DNA from 2 places in the Bradyrhizobium sp. CCBAU 51745 genome. Region 1 is predicted to be linked to the other one. Evidence: riboswitches for the same ligand, from Rfam matches in the RefSeq annotation. Region 1 holds a riboswitch; the other holds the start of a gene.
What was found. A riboswitch is a leader RNA that binds a small molecule or an ion and turns the genes downstream of it on or off. The one in region 1 is predicted to bind cobalamin.

Region 1 (4,997 bases):
ATCTTCCCGTGCGCGACGCCCGCGAAGCCGATTACCGCAAGGGCGTCGACGATTGGCACGACGCGGTCGCGGCGACCTGGTCGCAGACGATCGCCGATCATCTGGGCGCAGACGGCAAGGTCGCGCTGCTGATCTGGGGCGATCCCTCGCTCTACGATTCCTCGCTCCGCATCGCGCGCCGGCTCGATCCCTTGCCTGAGATCGAAGTGGTGCCGGGCATCACCTCGATCCAGGCGCTGTGCGCGGCGCATGCGCTGCCGCTCAACGATATCGGCGAGCCGTTCCTGGTGACGACCGGGCGCCGCTTGCGCGAAGGCGGCTGGCCTGAAGGCGTCGACACGGTCGTCGTGATGCTCGACGGCGGCACGGCGTTCCAGTCGCTGGATCCTGAAGGCCTTCAGATCTGGTGGGGCGCCTATCTCGGCATGGCCGACCAGATCATCCTGTCCGGCGCCCTGACTGAGGTCGGCCCGCGTATCGTCGCCGCGCGGCAGGACGCGCGCGAGCGGCACGGCTGGATCATGGACAGCTACATTCTCAAGCGCAGGCCATAAGCGAGGCAGCATGCTCCCTGAATGGGTTACCCAGAAATGCCCCGAAATCTCCGCCGACCACCGCGAAGCGGCGATCGCGCGGCAGGCACAACTGACAAAGCCGACCGGTGCGCTCGGCCGGCTGGAGCAGCTCGCGATCGAGCTTGCCGGCCTGCAGGCGACCGAACGCCCGCGCGCCGCGCGCGTGCCGATCATCATCTTCGCCGGCGATCACGGCGTCGTCGCGCAGGGCGTGTCGGCCTATCCGCAGGCTGTGACGATCGCGATGATGGCGAATTTTGCGTCCGGAGGTGCCGCGATCTCGGTGCTGGCGCGCGAGCTCGGTTCGACGCTCGAAGTTGTCGATGCCGGCACGCTGGCCGAGGAGGCGATGCCTGATATCATCACGGACAAGCCGCGCCACGGCACGCGCGATTTCAGCGTTGAGCCTGCGCTCACGCCGGCTGAGCTGGCCTTTGCGTTCGAGGCCGGCGAGCGCGCGGTAGCGCGGGCGAAGGCCCATCAGCCTGACCTGCTGATCTTCGGCGAAATGGGCATCGGTAACACCACGGCTTCTGCGGCGATTGCTGCGAGCCTGCTCGGCATCAGCGCCGAGGAGATCGCGGGCAGTGGTACCGGCGTCGATGCGGCCGGCCGTGCGCACAAGGTGGGCGTGATCGAGGCGGCAATCGCGCGCCACGGTGTGGCGAGCGCTTCGCCCGAAAACATCCTGTGCGCCGTCGGCGGCCTCGAGATCGCGGCGATATCAGGCGCGATCATCGCGGCCGCGCAGGCGCGCATTCCCGTGCTGATCGACGGTTTCATCGTTTCGGTCGCGGCACTGGCGGCGGTGCGGCTCAATCCGTCGTGCCAGCCATTCCTGCTGCCGTCGCATCAATCGGCGGAGCAGGGGCATCGGCTGGTGTTGCGTGCGCTGAACGTGCAGCCCTTGATCAGCCTCGATCTCAGGCTCGGCGAAGGTTCTGGCGCCGCGATCGCGCTGCCGCTGGTGCGATCGGCCTGCGCGCTCCACAATGACATGGCGACCTTCGCGCAGGCCAACGTGCCTGACAGGCCTAGCTGACCCGCTGGTTGACCGACCAGACCCGCCAGCCGGTCGCGAGCCGGTCGATCCGGGTCAGCGACAGCGGATCGATCACGAAGCGCAAGGCGGCATCCGGCGTCAGGTCGAGCGCGATGCACAGCGCGGCGCGGATCGTGCCGGAATGCACAATCAGCGCCGCCGGACCCGCGCCGACCCGCGCGAGACCCAGACGGACGCGGGCGACCTGATCTTCAAAGCTTTCACCGCCCGGTGGTCTCTGGTGTGCAGGGGCGTTCCAGAACTGCGCATAGGCCTCGCCACCGCTGCTGGCGAGCTCGTCATGCCGCCGGCCGGTCCAGTCGCCGAAATCCTGCTCGCCAAACTCGCGCACCAGTTCTGGTTCGAGCCCCAGGGCGCGCGCCGTCTCGATCGTGCGCCGCGCAGGGCTCGCATAGCTCGCAGCGTCGCGCGGCAAGCGCGACCGCAGCACCTCCAGTTGCGCGCGATCGGTCAGGTCCGCCGCCGCATCGGCCGCGTGGATCGTCCCTTTGACGCCGTCGACGGGCGCATGTCGGATCAGCCAGAGGAAGGTCGCGCCTTCCATGTCAATCTCCGGGGGAAGTTGGTGGCTGTGGCAATATCGCCGCGTCTTGCACATTGACTCCGTCTTGGTCGTAATCCTAGATGCTGGCGACGGTTTCCCCGAGAGGGGATGAAAAGGGAATGCGGTGCGGGGACGTTGTCCCCAATGCCGTAGCTGCCCCCGCAACTGTAAGCGGTGAATCCTTCGTCTTTAAAGCCACTGGGTCCTCGGTCCCGGGAAGGCGACGAAGCGGTCACGACCCGCGAGCCAGGAGACCTGCCGTCAGCCGTGGTCACACGCGAAGATGTCGGTCGGGGAGTACAGACATCAGGCTTCATCGGAAGGCTTAGTGCCTGATGATGGACCTTGGTTTGCGGTGACGTGCCACTGACGTCACTCCGAGGTCCAGGACCGTGTTTGCCAGCCGTATTGTACGACCACGCCGCATTTTGCTGGCGTCCGCCGCTCTGACATCTTTTGCGTTTGTCGATATGCCCGCCGCTTTGGCGCAGCAGGCCCGCGAGACGCTGCCGGCTGTGGAGGTGTCGCCCCCGCAATCCCGCAAGCAGGCCAAGCCGGCCGCCCGGGACGCGGCAGGCACCCGCCGCGCGACAGCGCGCAAGCCGGCCGCGGCGGAGGTCGCGCCAAGACCGGTCGTGACGAACAATGCGGCGCCGACGCCGCTCAACAGCAATGCGGTTGCCGAAAGCGCCTCGCGCCTCGGCCTGACGGTGCGACAGACACCCGCAACGGTCGAAGTCATCTCCGCCGAGACCATGCGCGAGCAGGGCTACCGCACCGTCTCCGATGTCGCGCAAGGCGCGGTTGGCGTCACCGCCGGCGACAATCCCGCCGAGCCTTCAGCCTTCTCGATGCGCGGCTTCACCAACAGCCAGATCAACACGCTCTACAACGGCATCAAGATCGGCCCGCAGAACATGACCTCGCGGATCATGGACACCGCCAATCTCGAAGCCGTGGAAATCCTCAAAGGCCCGGCCTCGCTGATCTCGGGCGAGGGCGCCGCCGGCGGCGCGATCAATTTCGTTACCAAGCAGCCGCACACTGGGCCGATCCGGAACGAAGCGGACTTCTCCTGGGACTCGTTGAACTCGTTCCGCGCGCATTACGGCTCGGGCGGCAGCACCAATGTGCAGGGGCTGGACTACCGCTTCGATATCAGCCGCTCCACGCTTAACGGCTTTGCCGACGATACCAGCACCAGGACGTTCGATGTGTCTGGCCAGCTCAACTACCGCATCTCGGACAGCCTCAAGGTTTGGGGCGCGATCGAATATCGCGAGGATCGCGGACGGGCCTATTGGGGCACGCCGCTGGTGCCCGTGGCCTTCAGCGGCTCGCACGCGACGGCAGGCATCGTCTCGGGCACTTATATCTCGAACTTCAACGGGACCAATCTCGGCCCTGTTACCATCGACGATCGCACCTTCAACACCAACTACAACGTTCTCGACAACCGCAACGTGGCTCAGGAGGTGTGGCTCCGCGGCGGCTTCGAGCTGGGGCTCGCGCCCGACCTCACCTTGAAGAGTCAGGCCTATGCCTACGGCGCGGAGCGCTCCTGGCTCAACAACGAGGTTGAGGCGTTCAACACAACGACGAATACGGTCGATCGCAGCCGCTTCTATGTCGCGCACAGCCAGCGTCTGGTCGGCAATATCACCGACCTGACGTGGGATGCTGATATCGCGGGCCTCGAAAATCGTCTCGTCACGACCTTTTCGTCGAGCTATCTCGATTTCGTCCGGCCGGGCGCGGCGAATTTCCCCGGCGATTCCGTTGATCTCGTCGATCCCGACCGTGGCTTCTATGGCCTGCTCACGACCAGGCCGCAGACCGCGCGGATCGACAACGAGGCGCTGTCGTTCGAGGACCGGCTGAAGCTGACGCGGACATTCGCTCTGATCGGCGGCCTGCGCGTCGAACATATCGGGCTCGACCGCAACTCGACCGACGTCAACGGGCTGGAGAACGCGGGATTCCCGTTCACGAAATCCTGGGCGCCCGTCACGGGGCGCGTCGGCTACACCTGGGAGGCCATTCCCGGCCTGACCTTCTTCAGCCAGTACGCCACCGGCGCAGATGTCTCGGCCAACAACATCTTCCTGCTCGGGCCGACCCAGCCGCTCGATCTGACCACCGCACGCACCTACGAGACCGGCGTCAAGCACGTGCTCTGGGACAACAGGGCGGAGTGGTCGTTCTCGGCCTACGATATCGAGCGCAAGAACGTCTATGCCGCGGCCGGCGGCCAGACGCTCAACATTGCGGGGCGGCAGGAATCCAAGGGCGTCGAGCTTGCCGGATCGATCCGCCCCATCGCGCCTTTGCGTCTCTGGGGCAACATCGCCTATGTCGATGCGCGTTATGCCGACTATGATTTCACCGGCGGCTCGTTCTCGGGCAATAGGCCACCGAACGTGCCGCGCATCGTCGCCAATGCCGGCGCGTCCTGGCGCTTCTTCACGCCCTGGCCCGTCGAGGTCGGCATCACCGGCCGCCATGTCGGCGATCGCACCAACAGCGACGCCAACGCGGTGACCATGAATGCCTATATCGTCGGCGACGTTTACGCCTTCGTCGACATTCCCAAGACGGTTTTCAATGCCGTCGACCAGGCCCGACTGACCTTTCGCGTGCGCAACTTTACCGACAAGCGCTACGCGATTTGGGGCGACCCGTTCTATCCCGACCAGATCCTGCTTGGTGCGCCCCGGACCTACGAGATCGCCGCCGCGTTCAAATGGTAGGGGGGATCGCATGACCGGCGTGATCATCCTTCTGCACCGCTGGCTCGGCATCGCGTTCTGCCTGA
Region 2 (4,997 bases), on a different contig from region 1:
TGCGCTATCCTGCAAAATGGACTGGCGTGAGTTGGGCAGGGACCGCCTTGCTGTACTCTCGGAAACTGTGCAGGGTCGATCGAATGAGCGAGCCCGACGGCAATCATCTCCGAGCGGACCGAATCCATGGTGGGTGCCTTGCGCTGTCCGTCAAGCATGACGTTTCTCATTGCTGTCGCAATCGTTGCCATCGTGCTCATGAGCGACAAAGTCGCCGCAGATTTCTGTATCTCAGGCTATAACGCCGCATACCACCACACAATTTAGCTACGATAAACTTGTGCTTTATACATGCGCAGATTTTCGGCGAATGTTGTCGCTTTGATCGAACCGTCGGCTATTCTCCCTCGGCCAAGAAGGCAGCGAGACGCGTCACCGTCTTTCCTCCGAGCCTTCACCTTCCCGGTCCGCGAACTGGACCGGGCATTTTGTTGGCGGCAAGGCTTGCCTCGACATTGTGGAAAGCGCAAATGGCCACAAGCGAATTTGCTCTGTCGAGAACAGACCCGAGCGCGGGATCAATGGTTTTGCGATTCAGATGAAGCGCGCAGTTCGCGAGCGGCAGCGACCATGTTGGTTAGCGCAGGCCGAACCTCCTCCCATTTGCGCGTTTTTAGGCCGCAGTCCGGATTGACCCAAAGCTGTGAATCCCGCAAACGCGTCCGAGCCAGCACCATCAGCTCCTTCATTTCGCCCACCTCGGGAACGCGTGGAGAGTGGATGTCGTAAACGCCGGGTCCGATTTGATTTGGATATTCGTATGTCTTGAATGCATCCAGTAGCTCCATTTTCGAGCGCGACGACTCGATCGAAATGACATCCGCATCCATTGCAGCGATCGCAGCGATGATATCGTTAAACTCTGAGTAGCACATATGTGTATGGATTTGCGTTTGATCGGCTACGCCAGATGAGCAGATGCGGAAGCAATCTCCGGCCCAATCTAGATATGCCTTCCAATCCGACCGGCGCAATGGCAATCCTTCGCGGAGTGCAGCTTCGTCGATCTGGATCATGGCCGCACCGGCATTCTCGAGATCGCGGACTTCGTCGCGGATCGCGAGCGCAAGCTGACGGCAGACCTCGCTTCTAGGAATATCATCGCGAACAAACGACCAGTTCAGGATCGTCACCGGTCCGGTCAACATCGCCTTCATCGGCTTACTGGTTAGTGATTGCGCGTAGCGCCACCATTCCAAGGTGATCGGCGTCGACCGTACTACGTCCCCAAACAGGATCGGGGGCCTGACGCAGCGCGAACCATAGGACTGTACCCATCCATTCCTGGTAAATGCGAACCCGGCGAGTTGCTCGCTAAAGTACTGCACCATGTCATTACGCTCGAATTCGCCATGCACGAGGACGTCAATACCGATGTCCTCCTGCCAGCGTACGGCGCGGGCTATCTCCTCCTTGAGGAACCTGTCGTATTGTTCGTCGCTCATCGCACCTCGCGCATGCGCTGCACGAGCATTTCGGACCTCTGTGGTCTGTGGAAACGATCCGATCGTCGTGGTAGGAAAAGCTGGAAGTCCAAAGCGTTTCCTTTGGATTTCGGAACGACGGGCAAATGGGCTGGCGCGCCGGCGCATCGTCTGGCCGATCCTCCTCATCCGGACAGCGACTTTGGTATCATGGATCTTCGGCGAAGTCCGGCGGGCAGTCACAGCGCGTTCCGAATCGGCAAGAGCTAGCCCAACATTCTCGTCGCCTGCGAGTGCCCGCCCTAGGATCGCAAGCTCACGCATCTTCTGAACCGAGAAAGCGAGCCAGCTCTTGACGTCGGACGCAAGCCCGGTCTCGAGTTCAACATCGACCGGCACGTGAAGCAGCGAGCAGGATGGAGCGAGCTGTACACGGTGCCTGCCGAGCTTCGCAATCGCTGGATCGAGCCGCTTCCGGAGCGACGACAAGTTCGAGCGCCATATATTCCGGCCGTCGATGACACCGAGCGACATGACGAGATCTCTTCGGCCGTCAGCAATGATTTGATCCAATAGCTCAGGCGCTCGAACAAGATCAAGGTGCAGACCGGAAACTGGCAGGCTCAAGGCAGTATTCAGATTGTCGCCTAGCGGGCCGAAATAACTGGCAACCATGATCTTGATGTCCGGTCCCTCCTTTGCGAACCGGTTATAGGCATGTAGCAACGATTTTCGTGCCGCCTCATCCAGATCAAGGGCCAGGCAGGGCTCGTCAAGCTGAACCCAACCAGCCCCTCGTTCGGCCAATTCATGCAGAACGTCGATATAGACCGGTATCAGATCATCCAGTAGGGAGAGGGTCTGGAACGCGCTATCGGTACTCCTGCCGAGTTTTAGGAATGTGACCGGCCCGATCAGGACCGGGCGGGTCTGAAAGCCTAGAGCCTTTGCTTCCTCGTACTCTTCAACGGGTTTGCGACTGCACAATCTGAACGCTTGTTCCCTGTAAAACTCTGGGATCATATAGTGGTAGTTAGTGTCGAACCACTTGGTCATTCCCTGCGCGGGTGCGCCAGATCCCCGCGGGCTCTGGCCGCAACTCGCATCCTGATCGTCGCATTGTGATCCGCGGGCCATGGCGAAGTACGTCCTGAGCGAAACGGATTCTCCTTTCGAGGCGTAGATCTCCGGGATGGCGCCGACCATGACACTTGTATCGAGCACCTGATCGTATAGCGAGAAGTCGTTCGACGGAATGATCGTGACGCCGAGAGATTTCTGACGAGCCCAGTTCGCTGCGCGCAGGCCGGATGCGTCCTCGTGCAACTGCTGTTCGCTGATCTTTCCGGCCCAGTAGCTTTCAAGAGCGAGTTTGAGCTCACGCCTTGGACCGATGCGCGGCGTCCCGAGCGTAGCGATTGGAAGAGAGGGAAGAGACATAGCTTTAACCTCTGTTCGGGACAAAGGCCATGGCGGACGCAGGCAGGGGAGTCGCGCGTGCGACGACTGCTTGGCGCACCACCGAGACACCCCGCCCGTGGACCAATATTTTATCGGGGCAGGTCTCCTGGCTTGCTGGTCATCGCTGCTGTCCGGCCTTCCCGAAGCCTTGGAGGCTTCAGTGACATCGTTGGACAGCGGCTCGCCGCTCACAGTTGCGGGGGCAGCGCCGGCATTCGCACCGGCTTCCCTCTTAGCTCCGGATCAAATGGGCACCGGAGAACCTCGACGGCTTGGATTATCGGCAGGAGAACTCTTCCGTCAACCTCTCAGATTGTGTGCCAAGCGAATCTGCGACATCTGTTAGGCGAATGAGCATGCATGCGGCTTCCGATTTTGAGAGGCTCGCCCCGCACCTCCGTTGGCCAGCTGTTTTCTCGGACTGAGGGGTCGACATCGAATAGGCCACGGCACGCGGCGCAATCTAGCAACATGCGCGGCGAGAGGTAGATTTGGCGTGCCAGCCAGACTTCAAAGTCGGGGTTAACTCGGCTTTGTGTCGCTAGCAATCCTGTAGCTCGAACGTCGACGACAACGATAGCGAACCGAACGGTTTTAAATGGCGGCAAACGCACTGCCGATTGTCATCAGGCACTTGGCATCGAGGCGTTCACCTCTCGCGCTGACTATCGGGTACGGCACAAGGATACAACAGCTGCGACGGATACACTGAATGGAAACATCGAAACGGGCGCAGGTCGGAAAGTCGACAAGGAGGGACACAAAATCCGTGCAAATTTCCGCCTATTGCCTGGCACGAAGAATGCAAGCCGTCGGCATGTCCAGTCTCCTCCCGCTGGGCATGTCCAGCTCAGCCGATTGACGCTGTCGCTGGCGAGGGAAGTCAGCGGCACGTGACATAGAGGGGAGCGCCTGCTGGCGCGGGAGAGCTAACGAGGGGTGCCCGCCGCATCTCGGGACTTTTCTTGCGCTCGCTCATAGCAATTCAAGGTCGCCCACTTTGAAAGATGTCTCGATGAAACGCGATAGGCTGAGGCTTATGAAGAGAATGTCTGGAAGACCAGTGCCATGGCTTTGCCTGGGCGGATTTCTAATCTGCCTCGCCTGGCCGGCTGCCAAGAGCAACAATATTCGCGCCAACGACAGCCCCCTAGTCGAACGACTCAAGTCAACTTGGCGAGCGCAAGATGGCGAGACGATAGAACAAATCATCTCCAATGTTTCGATGGTGGCCCAGTTCGTCCCGCAAATGTGGGGCGTTGTTGAACTTGGCCAAAACGACTTTGTTTTCGTTCCGTGGACCAGGCACCGGGACAACAAATCAGACGAACAGTACGTTATCGCTTGGAAAGTCGCGCTCGACGGTACGATTCAACTCGCCTCAACGTATGCGAAGCCGATGGAGTTAGGCTGGCGCGCCCTGGCGCTCTCGCTAATCGCCACTGAAGTCGCAGATGGCGAACGGGGCGCAAATCTTAGCTTTCTGCATGATCCGACCAACTTCAACTTTGTGACTACGCCGCAAGGCCGGCTCGGCGATCTTCTGCGGCACGGCCGCTGCACTATCATCGATCCTGTCGGAGTGGACTACCTACCGAAGCGGAATGACAAGCCGACCGAGAAAGGCGATATGTGGCGCGTTCTGCTCGTGGTGAACTGTAGTATCCAAGGACCACGTTATTTTACATACAATGGGGTCATCTCTTTCGAGAAGACTGAAGGACATGATTGGGAGCCACAATCCTCCTTTGCCAAGCGCATCGCCAAATTTCCTCCTGGCTCCTGGTTCCAACGCACCGAGCCAAACGAAGAGGAAGACTTAGGAGAGCGAAGGCCTTAGCAAATTGTCAAGCAGCGCAACATAGCGGCGCAGCCCGTCCATGGCTGGGCGCGTCGGGCCCTGCTACAAGACAGACCCGCTCCGTTGTTTACGGCTCCACAACTGTCCGGCTGCAGCGGATCGACCCGTCGTGCGCAAGGGTCGGCAGCACGTTTGGTTTTTACCGCCGGTTGTCGAGCTCAGCGGCGCATACTGGCTCGCGACCGATTTGCGAGGGAACCAGCTATCACGCATTATTCGCTGGACCCGTCGAGATGCCTCCAGCACGAGGC

Region 2: linked by a shared signal. The riboswitch ahead of metE (5-methyltetrahydropteroyltriglutamate--homocysteine S-methyltransferase) and the one ahead of XH98_RS27650 (TonB-dependent receptor) in region 1 are both predicted to bind cobalamin.

Annotation. Positions count from the first base shown of each region.
Region 1 covers NZ_LBJP01000086.1:202,468-207,464, reverse strand. Annotated here, with positions in the region: gene cobF (precorrin-6A synthase (deacetylating)) at 1-554, shown strand, start outside; gene cobT (nicotinate-nucleotide--dimethylbenzimidazole phosphoribosyltransferase) at 565-1,617, shown strand; gene XH98_RS27655 (histidine phosphatase family protein) at 1,610-2,182, opposite strand; cobalamin riboswitch at 2,256-2,459, shown strand; gene XH98_RS27650 (TonB-dependent receptor) at 2,575-4,932, shown strand; gene XH98_RS27645 (PepSY domain-containing protein) at 4,943-4,997, shown strand, end outside.
Region 2 covers NZ_LBJP01000093.1:66,218-71,214, reverse strand. Annotated here, with positions in the region: gene metE (5-methyltetrahydropteroyltriglutamate--homocysteine S-methyltransferase) at 519-2,864, opposite strand; cobalamin riboswitch at 2,965-3,167, opposite strand; gene XH98_RS36685 (nodulate formation efficiency C protein) at 3,901-4,725, shown strand.